DNA from 3 places in the Scandinavium manionii genome. Region 3 is predicted to be linked to each of the others. Evidence: riboswitches for the same ligand, from Rfam matches in the RefSeq annotation. Region 3 holds a riboswitch; each other region holds the start of a gene.

Region 1 (5,196 bases), on a different contig from region 3:
CAAACGGGCTGGTGTATCTTTCCGGTTATCAGCTCACCGCCCCCTGCGCTGAGTTGCTGATTAGCTGGCTGGAATCGACGCCCGACGTGACGGCGCTGATTGATTTCGGACCGCGCATTGCCGATGTGCCTGCGCAACTGTTTGAGCGGATCATGGCCTGCAAACCGCTTATCACGCTTAATCGCCAGGAAGCGGAGATTGTCGCCGGACAAATGAAAATCCCGGCGGATACAGCGCCACTGGGCAAAGCCTGGCTTGCACGCTGGAATGCGCCACTGATTGTGCGTCAGGATAAAGACGGGGCATGGTATTTCAGCGCTGAGGCATGTGGGCAGGCAGAAGCGTTTCCAACGACGGTGGTCGACACCATCGGCGCGGGCGACAGCCATGCGGGCGGCGTGCTGGCGGGGTTATCCGCAGGCTGGTCGCTGGCCGACGCGGTGACGCTCGGTAATGCGGTGGCGTCGTGGGTGGTCAGCCACCGGGGCGGTGACTGCGCGCCTACGCGCGAGGAATTACTCCTCGCACACAAACACGTATAAATCGCTGCGGCAGTAGCTGATGCTGTATTCAATCGGCCGCTGCTGCTGATCCAGCGCCACCTGTTTGATCACCAGCACCGGGATTTTGTCATCCATTTTGATGTGCGACTGAAACTCAGCGTCCGGCATCCGGGCGCTGACTCGCGAGCGGGTCCGCTGCGGGAAAATATGCTGGCTGCGAAAGTAGTCGTACAGCGAAATCCCGATGTCATCGGCGTCCGCAATCAGGTGCGATGGCACCCACGACTCTTCAATCGACACCGCCTCTTCATCCACGTAACGAATGCGCTTGAGCAAAAATACCTCGCTTTTCGGCGCCAGCGCCAGCTGTTCGGCCACCTCCGCTGGGCATTCAACGACCCGTTTGTTGACCCACAGCGTGTCCGGTTTTTTGCCGCGCACCACCACCTGCTGAGAAAACCCCCGCGCTTCCTTCAGCGAGTATTCAAAGATGTTGTTGATTTGCGTCCCGTAGCCGCGGGCGCGCGTCACCACGCCTTCGTCTTCCAGGGTTTGCATCGCCTTTCGCACGGTAATACGCGAAACGCCGGTCAGCTGGCTGAGGTCGCGCTCACCGGGCAGAATATTGCCATGCTCAAGCCAACCGCTGCGCACCGCGTTCTTTACCGTTTCGGCAAATTTCAGGTACAGCGGCGTATTATCGGCGGCGGCGATGCGCTCGTTCAGTTGGGCGAGAAGCCGGGTATGCGCTTGTTCCATCTCTGGTTTTCCTGACAGACAGTTTCAGCCAGTATACTACCACCACGCGTGAAAATGATGCACCGGGCCAATTCCGTGACCGACCTCCAGAGAATCCGCCGCGGAAAGCGCCGCCGACAGCCAGCGCTTGGCTTCAGGCACCGTTTCCAGCCAGTTTGCGTGACGCGGGCGCAGCGCCGCTAACGCCGCCGACAGCGTGCAGCCGGTGCCGTGAGTATTTTTGGTCTGCACGCGCGGCGCGGTGAACCGCATTTCTCCCTCAGCGGTAAACAGCCAGTCCGGGCTTTCAGCATCATCCAGATGCCCGCCTTTCATCAGCACCGCTTCGCATCCCAGCGCCCTCAGCGCGCGGCCCTGCTCGAGCATTTCGCGTTCGTTTTGCGCGTGCGGCGCTTCCAGTAGCGCGGCGGCCTCCGGCAAATTTGGCGTAATCAGTGAAACCTGCGGTAAAAGTCGGCTGCGCAACGTGGCGACCGCCGAGGCAGACAACAGCGGATCGCCGCTTTTCGCCAGCATGACGGTGTCGAGCACCACGTTTTCGATGCGATAGCGCGCCAGGCGTTCCGCAACGGCTTCCACGATATCCGTTTCCGCCAGCATCCCGATTTTGGTGGTGTCGATTCGTACGTCGCTGAACACCGAATCCAGCTGGGCAGCGACAAAATCAGGTTCGATCCGATAAACCGACTGCACGCCCCGCGTATTCTGCGCCACCAGCGCCGTCACGACCGAACAGCCGTAAGCGCCCAGCGCAGAGAAAGTTTTCAGATCTGCCTGAATCCCTGCCCCGCCGCTCGGGTCGGTTCCGGCGATGGTGAGTGCGTTAATCCGTTTCATGGCTGACCCTCTGCGTAAAGCGCGTCGAGGAAGGCGGCGACAAAACTGCCAGGCCCATTGCTGTTTTCCGTTGCAACACCACCAGCCTGTTTCATTAATCCGCAGGCCGCAGCGATATTATCGAGCCGGTCGCCCGATAACGCGCAACTCGCCGCCACGACTGCCGACAACGCACAACCGGTGCCCACCACGCGCGTCATCAGTGAGGAACCGCCCTTCACACTCGCCGTGCGCCGCCCGTCGGTGATGTAATCCACTTCACCGGTTACCGCTACCACTGTAGAAAATTGTCGCGCCAACGCCTGTGCTGCGGGTAACGCCGCCGCCGCGGTATCTGTGGTGTCGACACCACGCCCGCCGTGGCTCATGCCCGCCAGCGCCAGAATTTCGGAGGCATTGCCACGAATGGCGGCAGGCGAAAGCGCCAGTAACTGCTGACAAAATTCAGTGCGCAGGCTAAGCGCGCCGACCGCTACCGGGTCCAGCGTCCAGGGTTTGTGGTTCGCGTTCGCACTTTCCACGGCGGAACGCATCGCCGCCGCACGTGATTGGGTCAGCGTACCGACATTAATCAGCAGCGCGTCAGCGAGAGTCGTAAACTGCGGGGCTTCTTCGGCGTCAATGACCATCGCCGGAGATGCGCCCAGCGCCAGCAACACATTGGCGGTGAAGGTTTGCACCACGTCATTGGTCATGCAGTGAACGAGTGGCGAACGGTCGCGTAAAAGATGTGAAGTGTGCGCAAGTTGCGCGGAACTTAGAAGTTCGGGTTGCATGGGTCGCTCCTGCCAGTCGGTAAGAAGCGATACCCTGCGCGGGTTTCTGACTTCCCTACGCTGGCATTATCCAGATCAGGTGGTACGGGTATTTCTCAGCCTTCAACGAAGAAGGGCACCCCGAGTCATTTAAATCAAAATCAATAGGTTGGGATTAATATTTCGTTAATCCCTGGACAGGATAGTAATGCCAGCGGGAAGTCTTGTAAACGGTAAAGCGGCCTTCGTTAAGACACCGATGAAAACCAAGGGCCGAAGAAAATATTTATTGACTGCCTAACAATATTGGAAACGCTTATAAATATTTAGTCCAACTTAAATTATTTGAACTATAAGAGCTTTTCCGAAAAAAGGAATCACGTTAAAGGCTCGATTAATGTCGAAGCTGATCAGATCGCCACGGTAGTAGAGATTTTCGTAATTGACAGGCTAGCGCTCGCCAGATTGTATAAAGCCACCCTATCCTCATGGTTTTATCCATGCGGCGATGCACTCTTTCATCACCCGAAGGCGTTCATCCAGCGCGGCTTTCTCACTGAGATCCTTTTGATACAGGATGGACAGCGTCGACTGGTTGATCAGATAAAAGAAGCCCAGTGCCGAAATGTTGATGTTGAGTTGCATGACGTCGAGATGGGGTCTGACCGTTCCTTCACGGCTCCCGCGTTCCAGAAGACTTTTAGTGATGCTTATCCAGCTTTGGTTGATACCGACAGTCACCGCAGAATCTTTAAGATGCCGGGCTTTTAACTGGTTCTCACTATTCAGCAAGCGAATGAATTCTGGATTTTTGAGATAATATTGCCAGGTAAACTCAACCAGTTTCAGAATCGCTTCATCGGCAGGAAAATCATCCAGTAACAACGCAGCCTCATGCTTACGGATATCCCGGTAGGCATCTTCCAGCACCCGGGTAAACAGCACATCTTTGTTGGTAAAATAGTAATAAATAAGCTGTTTATTGGCATGAGCACGGGCGGCAATACTGTCTACCCGTGCGCCATCAAAACCTTTCTCAGCAAACTCAGCGCGCGCCGCCTGAAGAATACGAATCTGTTTATCGGCAGACGCGTTTTTATCGTTTTCCGTCTTTTTAACCACGCTCCATTCCTCGTCTTTCCCTGCTTTTTTTAACATTATAGTGCCTCAATTTGGCGGTAAAACAAGTCTCAACTCATTTTCAACCAACTAGTTGGTTATGTGAAGTGTGTCAAAGTCAGAATAGGATCGGGATCCTATGATGAAATCATCAACCAGTTAGTTGAATAGTATTAACCCGGTTGGTGACTCCTTCAAGGAGTGCGTCAATCATAAAATTTGATAATGAGGTGAATGAATGTCTCAGATTTCCGTTGGCATTATCATGCATGGCGTAACCGGACGCATGGGGAAGAATCAGCACTTAATCCGTTCGATCGTCAGCATTCGCCAGCAAGGTGGCGTGATGCTGGCAAATGGCGATCGCCTGATGCCGGATCCGATTTTAATTGGTCGCAATGCGGAGAAAATGGCCGCGCTGGCGCAAGAGTTTGGGATCGAACGCTGGGGAACAGACCTTGATGAGGCGCTGAACAATCCCAACGACATTATCTTTTTTGATGCCGCTACCACGCAGGCCCGCCCTGCTCTTCTGAAAAAAGCAATCAGCAAAGGGAAACACGTTTACAGCGAAAAACCGGTGGCGATGAGCCTGGATGAAGCCCTGGATTTATACCATTTCGCCCGTGAGAAAGGCGTTTGTCATGGCGTGGTGCAGGACAAGCTATGGCTACCGGGTTTGCAGAAACTCAAACTGCTTAATGAATCCGGTTTCTTCGGTAAAGTGCTATCCGTACGCGGTGAGTTCGGCTATTGGGTGTTTGAAGGCAATCTGCAGCCCACCCAGCGTCCATCCTGGAATTATCGCAGTGAAGAGGGCGGCGGCATTATTCTGGATATGATTTGTCACTGGCGGTATGTCATTGACAATTTGTTTGGTGAAATTAAAAGCCTCAGTTGTATTGGCGCCACGCATATCCCTGAGCGCTGGAATGAACAACATCAGCCCTACCCGGCTACCGCAGATGACGCGGTTTACGCCACCTTTGAACTGCATAACGGCACAATTGTGCAAATAAACAGTTCCTGGTGCGTTCGCGTTCGCCGCGATGACCTGGTGACTTTCCAGGTTGACGGTGTGAAAGGCTCCGCCGTTGCCGGGCTGACAGACTGTTTTACTCAGGCCAGCGTCAATACGCCAAAACCAGTGTGGAACCCTGACGTGCGACAGACGCATAACTTCTTCGAAGACTGGGCAACGGTGCCGGACACCCAGATTTACG
Region 2 (5,196 bases), on a different contig from region 3:
GTACTCTATGCAAGCATTGCTGGAACATTTCATTACGCAGTCGGTGATGTATTCATTGATTGCGGTCGCGATGGTCGCATTTCTCGAGTCGCTGGCGCTGGTTGGGCTGATCCTGCCAGGCACCATTATGATGTCGGCGCTGGGCGCCCTGATTGGCAGCGGAGAAGTGAATTTCTGGCAGGCGTGGCTGGCGGGAATTATCGGCTGCCTGCTCGGGGACTGGATCTCTTTCTGGCTCGGCTGGCGTTTTAAAAAGCCGCTGCACCGCTGGTCGTTCATGAAAAAGAACAAAGCGCTGCTGGATAAAACCGAGCATGCGCTGCATCAGCACAGCATGATTACCGTGTTGATTGGGCGCTTCATTGGCCCGACACGTCCGCTGGTGCCGATGGTGGCCGGGATGCTCGACCTGCCGGTGTCCAAATTTATCATTCCTAATATCATCGGCTGCCTGTTCTGGCCGCCGGTCTACTTCCTGCCGGGCATCCTTGCCGGGGCGGCCATTGATATTCCTGCTGATGAACAAAGCGGTAGCTTTAAGTGGCTGCTGCTGCTGGCGGCAGGGATGGTGTGGTTAACAGCATGGCTCGGCTGGCGCTTATGGCGCAGCGGTAAATCAGGCAGCGATCGCCTGACGCGCTATTTGCCGCGCGCGCGTCTGCTTTGGCTGACGCCGTTGCTGTCGGTGTTGACCGTCGTGTCGTTGTATATGCTGTTCAAACATCCGCTGATGCCGGTGTATCTGGACATTCTCGGTAACGTTATTGCCCGCTGATACCTAACAGATGCGATGCGCTGGCTTTGCCGCTGAGCAACTCCTCCGTGGCACCGTCCCAGGCAATTCGCCCATCAGCTACCACCAGCGAGCGTGGAGCAATGCTAAGCGCATCCTCCACGCTGTGTGACACCATTAACAGCGTCAACTGCTGGCGGCGGCAGACGTCGCTGACTAACTTCAGCATCTCCTGACGCAGCGCCGGATCGAGTGCTGAAAACGGTTCATCCAGTAACAACACCGGCTGCTCACGCACCAGACAACGGGCCAACGCCGCACGCTGACGTTGCCCGCCTGACAACTCGCCCGGCACCCTTTCCAGCAGTGACTCAATTCCCATCTGATTGGCGATCACGTCCAGTTTAAGCTGCTGCGCGGCGTTCAGTTTCAGCCCCGGATGCATGCCGAGGCCAATGTTCTGCCGCACCGTCAGGTGGCTGAAAAGATTATTCTCCTGAAACAGCATCGACACCGGACGTTTTGCGGGCGGCGTGTCGGTATGCGGCTGATTGCCGATAAAAAGCGTCCCGCTTTCCGGGGTTAGAAAACCGGCGATCAGATTCAGCAGCGTACTTTTACCGGCGCCGCTTGGGCCGAGCACCGCGATGTGCTCCCCCTGTTTTACGGTGAGGGAAAAACGCATCGGCAGATGCTCGTAAAGCCAGGTGACATCATTCAGTTTTAGCATCACGACCCGGAAGTTTTTCAATAACGGTGAATAACAGGAAGCACAGCAGCAGCAGGATAAAGGCGGTTACGGCTCCGTCCTGGCTGCGATAGGCGCCAATCTGCTGATAAAGATAGAACGGTAGGGTGCGGAAATCCTCGTTGCCAAACAGTGCTACTACGCCAAAATCGCCAATCGACAACACGCAGGCAAACGCCAGCGCCTGTGCCATAGGCCGTTTCAGCGCGCGCAACTCCACCACCCGAAAACGGGTAAAGCCTTGCATCCCGAGCGACTGACATAGCAGGCTGTAACGCGCGGTGGCGTCGCGCATCGGGCTTTCCAGCACCTTCAGCGCATAGGGGATAGCCATCAGCGCATTGGTGAAAATCACAATTCCGTCGGCGGTGCTCGGTAAACCAACGCTATTGTTGAGCAGTAAAAAAAAGCCCGTCGCTAGCACGATGCCCGGCATGGCGAGAATTAGCATTCCGCTCAGTTCCAGCGCTTGCCCGGCCAGATTTCGCTTCCTGGCATGCAGTTCGCGACTGCTCCACAGCAGCATCAAGGTCAGCGTAATACATAAAAAACCTGCAGCCACCGCGATGCGTAGTGACGTCCACACCGCCTGCCAGAGTACCGGCTGCGCCAGTACCTGCGGCAGGCTGCGGTTCAGGCCATCGGCAATCACCGCCATCAGCGGCGGCAGCAGCAGCAGCAGGGCGAGGGCGATCAGCGTGATATCAATAACGCGGCTGTGCAGCCTGTCGTCCGGATCGCGCCAGCCGACGTGCTGAGTGTTTCCCGGCATCAGCGATTTGCTCAGGCGTTGGCTGATGAGCATCAACCCCAGACAGCACAGCATCTGGACGATCGCCAGCATCGCCGCGCGGCCCGGGTCATAATCAAAATTGAGCGCCTGATAGATGGCAAGCTCAATGGTGGTGGCCTGCGGACCACCGCCGAGCGACAGCACGGTAGCGAAACTCGCGAAGCACAGCATGAAAATAAGTGCGGCAATCGCCGGAATTTGTCGCCGCATCCACGGCCATTCGACGAAGCGGAAAAAGGTGAAGCCGCGCATCCCTAGCTGCGCCGCCAGTTGGCGCTGCTCGCCAGGAATTTGCTCCAGCGCCTGCAATAGCAAACGCGTCGCCATCGGCATATTAAAGAATACATGCGCCAGCAAAATGCCCTGTAAACCGTAAGGCGAGAATGTCCATTCCCAACCGAATAAGTGCCACAACTGGGCCAGCCAGCCCTGTCGCCCGTAAACGCTGAGAATGCCAAACACCGCCACCAATACCGGCAGAATTAAGGTCATCGCGCACAGGCGAAGCAGGATTTGACGGCCCGGGAATCGGCGTCGATATAGCGAGCGGGCGAGGAAAATGGCCGGAATAACCGACAGCGTGGCGGAGAGAAACGCCTGCCAGAAGGAGAATCTGACCACGTGCCACAGATAGCTGTCGTGCAGAAAACGGCTCCAGCTTGCCGACGGAGCGTTAAACCACAAGGCCAGAAACGCGGCCAGCGCGACGGCCACCATTAAGGTCGCAACCGTCACGCCTGGCAGCAGCCAGCCGGCGATTACTGGCTGACGGCGCGTTGCCATTCGGCAATCCAGTTCTGACGTTCGGAGGCGACCTGCTGCGGCGTGTATTCCAGCGTATTTTTCGGTTTCACCAGGCCGTTAAAAGCGTCTGGCAGCGTGACCTGAGTGACCGGATACATCCAGTTGCCGGTCGGGATCGCCTTCTGGAACGCCGGGCTAACCATGAATTTCAGGAATTTTTCGGCCAGCTCAGGCTGTTTGCTTGAAGCGGTGCGCGCGGCAACTTCCACCTGCAAGTAATGGCCTTCGGCAAAATCGGCGGCGGCGTAGTTATCTTTTTTCTCTTCGATAATGTGATACGCCGGGGAAGTGGTGTAGCTCAGTACCAGATCGCTTTCGCCTTTCAGGAACAGGCCGTAAGCCTCGCTCCAGCCTTTGGTGACGGTGACGGTTTTGGCGGCCAGTTTCTGCCACGCTTCAGGGGTATTGTCGCCGTACACTTTTTGCATCCACAGCAGCAGGCCCAGACCTGGCGTGCTGGTGCGAGGATCTTCATAGATAACGCGCCATTTCTGCGGGCTTTCGACCAGGTCTTTCAGGCTCTTCGGTGGATTCTTCAGCTTGTTCTTGTCATAGACGAACGCAAAGTAGCCGTAGTCGAACGGGACGAAGGTGTCATTTTTCCATCCGCCTGGTACATTAACGCCGGTGGTCGGCACGCCGCTTTTGGCGAACAGCCCGGTTTGCGTGGCGGCGTCGAGCAGATTGTTGTCGAGCCCCAGAACCACGTCGGCTTTGCTGTTTTTGCCTTCCATACGCAGACGGTTGAGTAGCGACACGCCGTCTTCCAGCGCCACGTATTTCAGCTCGCAGTTGCAGTCGGTTTCAAAGGCTTTTTTCACCGCAGGCCCTGGTCCCCAGTCGGCGGAGAAAGAATCATAGGTATAAACGGTGAGAACAGGCTTCGCGAAAACGGGTACGCTCGCCAGGAACAGTAACGGCAGGAATTTTTTAAGCACTTTGCACCTCAAATTAAGGGGTGGCAAAGGATTTTGAGTGAGCCCCAAATCCCTTCGCCGGCGTTATCCGGATCAGGTTCGACGGGTATTATCTCAGCCCATACACTTCATCCTTCAAGCTGCCTCTGCGTTGGCTTCTGCATCTCGAATGATTTTGTATATCAGCACCCCGTTGAGAACGGCGCTATTGTAATGAGTTTGTGACTTTTCAGAAAGCCTTATGGATCCGGCGGGGCAAACCATGCCGATTTAAAGTCAAACCAGCCCAGGGTGTTCATGCGCAGGCCGCGCATACTTCGCTGTCCTTGAATGCGCAGCCAGTGGTGAATCAGTGGCACCACCGAACGTTGGGCTATCAACTGTTGTGACCAGTTGGCCAGATTTATCTCTCCGGACTGCCAGTCGGCGGCGGCCTGCTGCCAGTCCAGCGGAATACAGTGCTGAATTAGCGGCACTTCGAACAGATGGGCAAACAGCGAGAAATCCAGTGGCAGTGTGAAGTTGGCGCTGTTTAACCACATGTCGCTGTGAATATCGCCGAGATGCCACTCGTCGTAGTTTATCTCCCGGATCTCCAGCGTCACCTGATGCTCGGCGAGTAGGCGACTCATGATCAGCCCAATGTTTTTGTGTTCAAGATGTTCCCGATAATAGGTCAGCGTCAGCGTTTCCAGCCCAGCGGGTTTGTCGCCCTTGCCCGGACGCGCATGGTGCCAGCGCGGCAACAGGCCGTAAGCCGGAAACCAGTCACCCTGATACTGCTCGTCGGCGTGGTACAGCAGATTGGCAGGAGAGAGAATTTGGCTGACCCAGCGGCGAACGTCGTCAGACACCCCTTTCTGGCTGCGGGCATCAAACAGCAGGTAATAGCAGCCTTCCTCCAGGCGACTTTCGACCGCTTTTTCGCCTTCGGTCGAGCCTTCCAGCGTCAGGCCGCAGGTCACTTCGTCCCCGATTTCCGGCAGTACCCACACATTCACTTCATCGATCAGCGCGCGATAGCCGAAGAAGTCGTCAAAGGCGTGGATTTTGAGTTGGTTCTGATTATTGCGCGAAACGGCGTAAGGCCCGGTGCCCACCGGCATGCTGGAAAAGTTGTTCATGGTTTCCCATTCGCGCGGCAGGATCATCGCCGGGATATGACCCAGCAGCCACGGTAGCCAGACATCGGGGCGAGAAA
Region 3 (5,196 bases):
GCTTCTAACGCCTGCAACGTGCCCATCACGCCAACAACCGGCCCGACGATCCCTGCGGTGCGGCAGTTGCGTTCGGGTTCCAGTTCATCGGGCCATACACAGCGATAGCAGCCATGCGTCAGCTGCGGGGTGACGACCATCAATTGCCCGCCAAAGCCGACAGCGCTGGCGGTGATCAGCGGCGTACCGTGTGCGACGCAGGCGGCGTTAATCGCCTGTCGACTTGCCATCGTATCGGTACAGTCGAGCACCACATCGGCCTGTTGAACCTGATGGTGGAGTGGCTCCTCGCTGAGGCGCTGGTTCAGCGCGATAAGCGTGATGTCCGGGTTGAGTTGCGAAAGCCGCCGTTGGGTAGCTTCTGATTTGGGTTGGTCTATATCTGCCGACGTAAACAGGATTTGTCGCTGCAAATTACTGATATGAACGTGGTCATCATCGGCCAGCACCAGCGTGCCGATGCCCGCTCCGGCCAGATATAGCGCTGCCGGTGAGCCCAGACCGCCGAGGCCAACAATCAGCACCCGACTGGCGAGCAGCTTCTGCTGCCCTTCAATTGCGATGTCGTCGAGCAAGATCTGGCGACTGTAGCGCATAAATTGATGGTCATTCATCGCCCGCTCCCGCCATTTCCAGCAGTTGCGCGGTGGCCAGCTGCCAGTCCTGCGCTTGAGTAATGGCGCTGACGACCGCAATACTGCCGACGCCGGTGGCCAGCACTGACGGGGCGCGTTCGAGGCTAATGCCACCAATCGCCACCGTCGGGTAATCGTTCAACCGCGCGATATGTCCAGCCAGCTGCGCCAGCCCTTGCGGGGCTGACGGCATCTGCTTGGTTTGTGTCGGAAAAACATGGCCAAGCGCGATGTACGACGGTTTCACCGCTAGCGCTACGTCAATTTCCATATCGTCATGCGTCGAAACACCGAGCCGCAGGCCTGCGTCACGGATAGCGTCCAGGTCGGTTACGGCCAAATCTTCCTGACCGAGATGCACCCCGTAGGCCCGATGTTTGACTGCCAGCCGCCAGTAATCATTGATAAACAGCCGGGCGCGATAGCGGTGGCCCAGCGCAATCGCGGCAATAACGTCCGCTTCCACTTCATCATCGGTTTTGTCTTTAATGCGCAGCTGGAGCGTGCGCACGCCGACGTCCAGCAAACGCGCAATCCACTCCACGCTGTCGACGACCGGATAAAGGCCCAGGCGCTGCGGCACCGCAGGGAAATCAGGCTGAATCATCAGGCTTCCTCCTTACGCAGATAGATTTCGCCACCTTTGGCGCGGAAGTTTTCTGACATATCCGCCATGCCCACTTCGATGGTCTGCGCCGCCGCGTAGTCGCGCACTTCCTGGGATATTTTCATCGAGCAGAACTTCGGCCCGCACATCGAGCAGAAGTGCGCCACTTTGCCGGATTCCTGCGGCAGGGTTTCGTCGTGATAGGCACGGGCGGTGAACGGATCGAGCGCCAGGTTGAACTGGTCTTCCCAGCGGAATTCAAAGCGCGCCTTCGACATGGCGTTATCGCGGATTTGCGCACCCGGATGGCCCTTCGCCAGATCAGCCGCGTGGGCGGCAATTTTGTAGGTGATAAGCCCTTGTTTAACGTCTTCTTTATTCGGTAATCCGAGATGCTCTTTTGGTGTGACGTAGCACAGCATCGCACAGCCGAACCAGCCAATCATCGCCGCGCCAATCCCGGAGGTGAAATGGTCATAGCCCGGTGCGATATCGGTGGTCAACGGCCCCAGCGTGTAGAACGGCGCTTCGTGGCAGTGTTCCAGTTCTTCGGTCATGTTGCGGCGGATCATCTGCATCGGCACGTGGCCCGGGCCTTCAATCATCACCTGTACGTCGTATTCCCAGGCGATTTTGGTCAGTTCGCCAAGGGTATGCAGCTCGGCAAACTGTGCTTCGTCGTTGGCATCCTGAATGGATCCTGGGCGTAGGCCGTCGCCCAGCGAGAGGGACACATCGTACGCGGCACAGATTTCGCAAATGTCGCGGAAATGCTGATACAGGAAGTTTTCCTGATGGTGCGACAAACACCATTTCGCCATGATTGAGCCGCCGCGGGAAACGATGCCGGTCAGGCGTTTGGCGGTCATCGGTACGTAGCGCAGCAGAACGCCCGCGTGAATGGTGAAGTAATCTACTCCCTGTTCCGCCTGTTCGAGAAGCGTGTCGCGGAATGCTTCCCACGTCAGGTCTTCGGCAATACCGTTCACTTTCTCCAGCGCCTGATAAATCGGCACCGTGCCAATCGGCACCGGGCTGTTGCGCAGGATCCACTCGCGGGTTTCGTGGATGTAGCGCCCGGTGGATAAATCCATCACCGTGTCTGCGCCCCAGCGCGTCGACCACACCAGTTTTTCCACTTCTTCTTCGATGGACGACGTGACCGCCGAGTTGCCGATATTGGCGTTAACCTTCACCAGAAAATTGCGGCCGATGATCATCGGTTCAGATTCCGGATGATTGATGTTGGCTGGAATGATGGCGCGACCGGCGGCGACTTCATCGCGTACAAATTCTGGAGTGATGTTTTCTGGCAGACGCGCGCCAAAACCTTCGCCCGGATGCTGGTGGCGTAACACTTCGCCACGAATGCGCTCGCGGCCCATGTTTTCGCGAATGGCGATGAATTCCATTTCAGGGGTGACGATCCCCTGACGGGCGTAGTGCAGCTGGGTCACGCATTTTCCCGCGACGGCGCGTTTGGGCGTCAGCAGGCCGGTGAACCGCAGTTCGTCGAGGCCATCGTCGGCCAAACGTTGTTTGGTGTAAGCGGAGCTGCGTTCATCCAGCGGTTCGCTATCATGGCGCGCGTCAATCCACGGCTGGCGCACTTTGGCCAGGCCCTGCTGCACGTTGATCGCAATATCCGGATCGCCATACGGGCCGGAAGTGTCATACACCGGCACGGCTTCGTTTTGTTCGAACTGAGGGTTATCTTTGGAGCCGCCAAGGAGCGTTGGGCTGAGCTGGATTTCACGCATCGGCACGCGAATATCGTCGCGAGAACCATTGAGATAAATCCGTTTTGAGTTGGGGAAAGCCGTACCTTCGAGGGTATCGATAAAGTGTTGGGCGTGTGCACGCTGTTCGCGGCGGGAGAGTTTAGTAGTAGACATAGCGCATTCCAGTGTATGGAGGAAATGGCTTGTCAGACGACGGATGAACTAAGAGATTACGCGCGCCATCAGGCGACGTAAAAATGTGTGACTCTTGTTCCCTTCGCAGGTACTAACCTGATCAGGTTCCGCGGATCCCGAATTAACGGTCTCAGCCCAAATGGGCACTCCGACAAGATAAAACCCCGCCAGCGGCGAGGTGAAGAATGTAAATTACTCGTTAACGCTTAAGAACTCAAGCAGGACGCGCAATCTGATTTTCATCGTTCGCGCTGCCGTTTAGCTTGTTATCCAGTGCCAGCGCAATCAGGCTGTCTTCCAGCGTAAAGCGGGCAGCGAGCGCTTCGCCGAGACCGGATAACACCCGTTGAAACTCCATGCAATTGTCGTCATCAATGGCGGTTTCCAGACTGGAATCATACATTTCCATAATTTGCTGGGTGTTGCCTTCGAGTTGCGGATAGAGCTTTGTTGCCGCCAAAAGTGGGTTTTCACCTTTCAATTCGCCGACAATGCGTTCATAAATACTGAAATGGCCGGCGGAGAGATAATCCACCAGGCGCTGACAAAAATCGTCCAGTGCTTTCTCGTTCAGACGCATATACGATCCTTTGCCAGGCTTAATGCCAACCAGATTGTAATAGGCGACGATCAACTGTTTACGTACCTGAAGCCATTGATCAACAAGCTGGTGGCTGCCGCCGACGCGCTCTGTCAGGCTTTCTAACTGGTTTAGCATGATGGACTCCGCATGTGAAAGAGCAAAACCGGCTTACCCAAAAATGTAAAAGCACTGTTAACAAAGTGCCAGTGAAGCGAAGGTAGTGCAATAGATATGGATCGTATAATTGAAAAATTAGATAGCGGCTGGTGGATTGTCAGCCACGAACAGAAATTATGGCTGCCTGGCGGCGAGTTGCCGCATGGCGAGGCGGAAAAATTCGATCTTGTCGGTCTGAATGCGATGCCAATCGGGGAATGGCAGGGAGAACCCGTTTGGCTGATTCAGCAGGCGCGACGCCAGGATATGGGCACGGTTCGTCAGGTGCTGGATCAGGACGTGGGGTTGTTCCAGCTTGCCGGGCGCGGCGTTCAGCTGACGGAGTTTTATCGCTCCCATAAATTCTGCGGATACTGTGGGCACACCATGCACCCGAGCAAAACCGAATGGGCGATGCTATGCAGTCACTGCCGCGAGCGTTATTACCCGCAAATTGCGCCGTGCATTATTGTGGCTATCCGCCGCGATGATTCGATTCTACTGGCCCAGCACTCGCGCCATCGCAACGGCGTGCACACGGTGCTGGCGGGGTTTGTCGAAGTGGGGGAAACCCTCGAACAGGCGGTGGCGCGAGAAGTGATGGAAGAGAGCAGTATCCGCGTTAAAAATCTTCGCTATGTGACCTCGCAACCGTGGCCGTTCCCGCAGTCGCTGATGACGGCTTATATGGCTGATTACGACAGCGGCGATATCGTGATCGACCCGAAAGAGCTGATTGAAGCCAACTGGTATCGCTATGACAACTTGCCGCTGTTGCCCCCGCCGGGCACCGTGGCGCGTCGTTTGATTGAAGATACGGTGGCGATGTGTCGGGCAGACTATGAGTGATGGTACACTTCCCGCATGACGCATAAAGGAACTGCAAACATGACCGAACTGAAGAACGATCGTTATCTGCGTGCGCTGCTGCGCCAGCCTGTTGATATCACCCCTGTCTGGATGATGAGACAAGCGGGCCGCTATTTGCCGGAGTACAAAGCCACGCGTGCCGAAGCGGGCGATTTTATGTCGCTGTGCAAAAACGCGGAGCTGGCCTGCGAAGTGACGTTGCAGCCATTGCGCCGTTTCCCGCTGGATGCGGCGATCCTCTTCTCGGACATTCTGACCATTCCTGATGCGATGGGGCTGGGCCTGTATTTTGAAACCGGTGAAGGCCCGCGTTTTACTTCCCCGTTGAAAACCAAGGCTGATATAGAAAAGTTGCCAGTGCCGGATCCAGAACAGGAACTGGGCTACGTGATGAACGCGGTGCGGACCATTCGCCGTGAACTGAAGGGC

What was found. A riboswitch is a leader RNA that binds a small molecule or an ion and turns the genes downstream of it on or off. The one in region 3 is predicted to bind thiamine pyrophosphate.
Region 1: linked by a shared signal. The riboswitch ahead of thiM (hydroxyethylthiazole kinase) and the one ahead of thiC (phosphomethylpyrimidine synthase ThiC) in region 3 are both predicted to bind thiamine pyrophosphate.
Region 2: linked by a shared signal. The riboswitch ahead of thiB (thiamine ABC transporter substrate binding subunit) and the one ahead of thiC (phosphomethylpyrimidine synthase ThiC) in region 3 are both predicted to bind thiamine pyrophosphate.

The regions. Positions count from the first base shown of each region.
Region 1 covers NZ_JALIGC010000039.1:488,241-493,436, reverse strand. The annotation lists gene MUU51_RS16725 (PfkB family carbohydrate kinase) at 1-542, shown strand, start outside; gene MUU51_RS16720 (GntR family transcriptional regulator) at 516-1,262, opposite strand; gene thiD (bifunctional hydroxymethylpyrimidine kinase/phosphomethylpyrimidine kinase) at 1,299-2,099, opposite strand; gene thiM (hydroxyethylthiazole kinase) at 2,096-2,875, opposite strand; TPP riboswitch at 2,911-3,008, opposite strand; gene MUU51_RS16705 (TetR/AcrR family transcriptional regulator) at 3,341-4,012, opposite strand; gene MUU51_RS16700 (Gfo/Idh/MocA family protein) at 4,212-5,196, shown strand, end outside.
Region 2 covers NZ_JALIGC010000038.1:144,612-149,807, reverse strand. The annotation lists gene MUU51_RS12590 (DedA family protein) at 8-775, shown strand; gene thiQ (thiamine ABC transporter ATP-binding protein ThiQ) at 762-1,463, opposite strand; gene thiP (thiamine/thiamine pyrophosphate ABC transporter permease ThiP) at 1,447-3,057, opposite strand; gene thiB (thiamine ABC transporter substrate binding subunit) at 3,033-4,016, opposite strand; TPP riboswitch at 4,048-4,198, opposite strand; gene sgrR (HTH-type transcriptional regulator SgrR) at 4,235-5,196, opposite strand, start outside.
Region 3 covers NZ_JALIGC010000025.1:6,459-11,654, reverse strand. The annotation lists gene MUU51_RS00315 (HesA/MoeB/ThiF family protein) at 1-614, opposite strand, end outside; gene thiE (thiamine phosphate synthase) at 607-1,242, opposite strand; gene thiC (phosphomethylpyrimidine synthase ThiC) at 1,242-3,137, opposite strand; TPP riboswitch at 3,219-3,319, opposite strand; gene rsd (sigma D regulator) at 3,373-3,876, opposite strand; gene nudC (NAD(+) diphosphatase) at 3,973-4,746, shown strand; gene hemE (uroporphyrinogen decarboxylase) at 4,786-5,196, shown strand, end outside.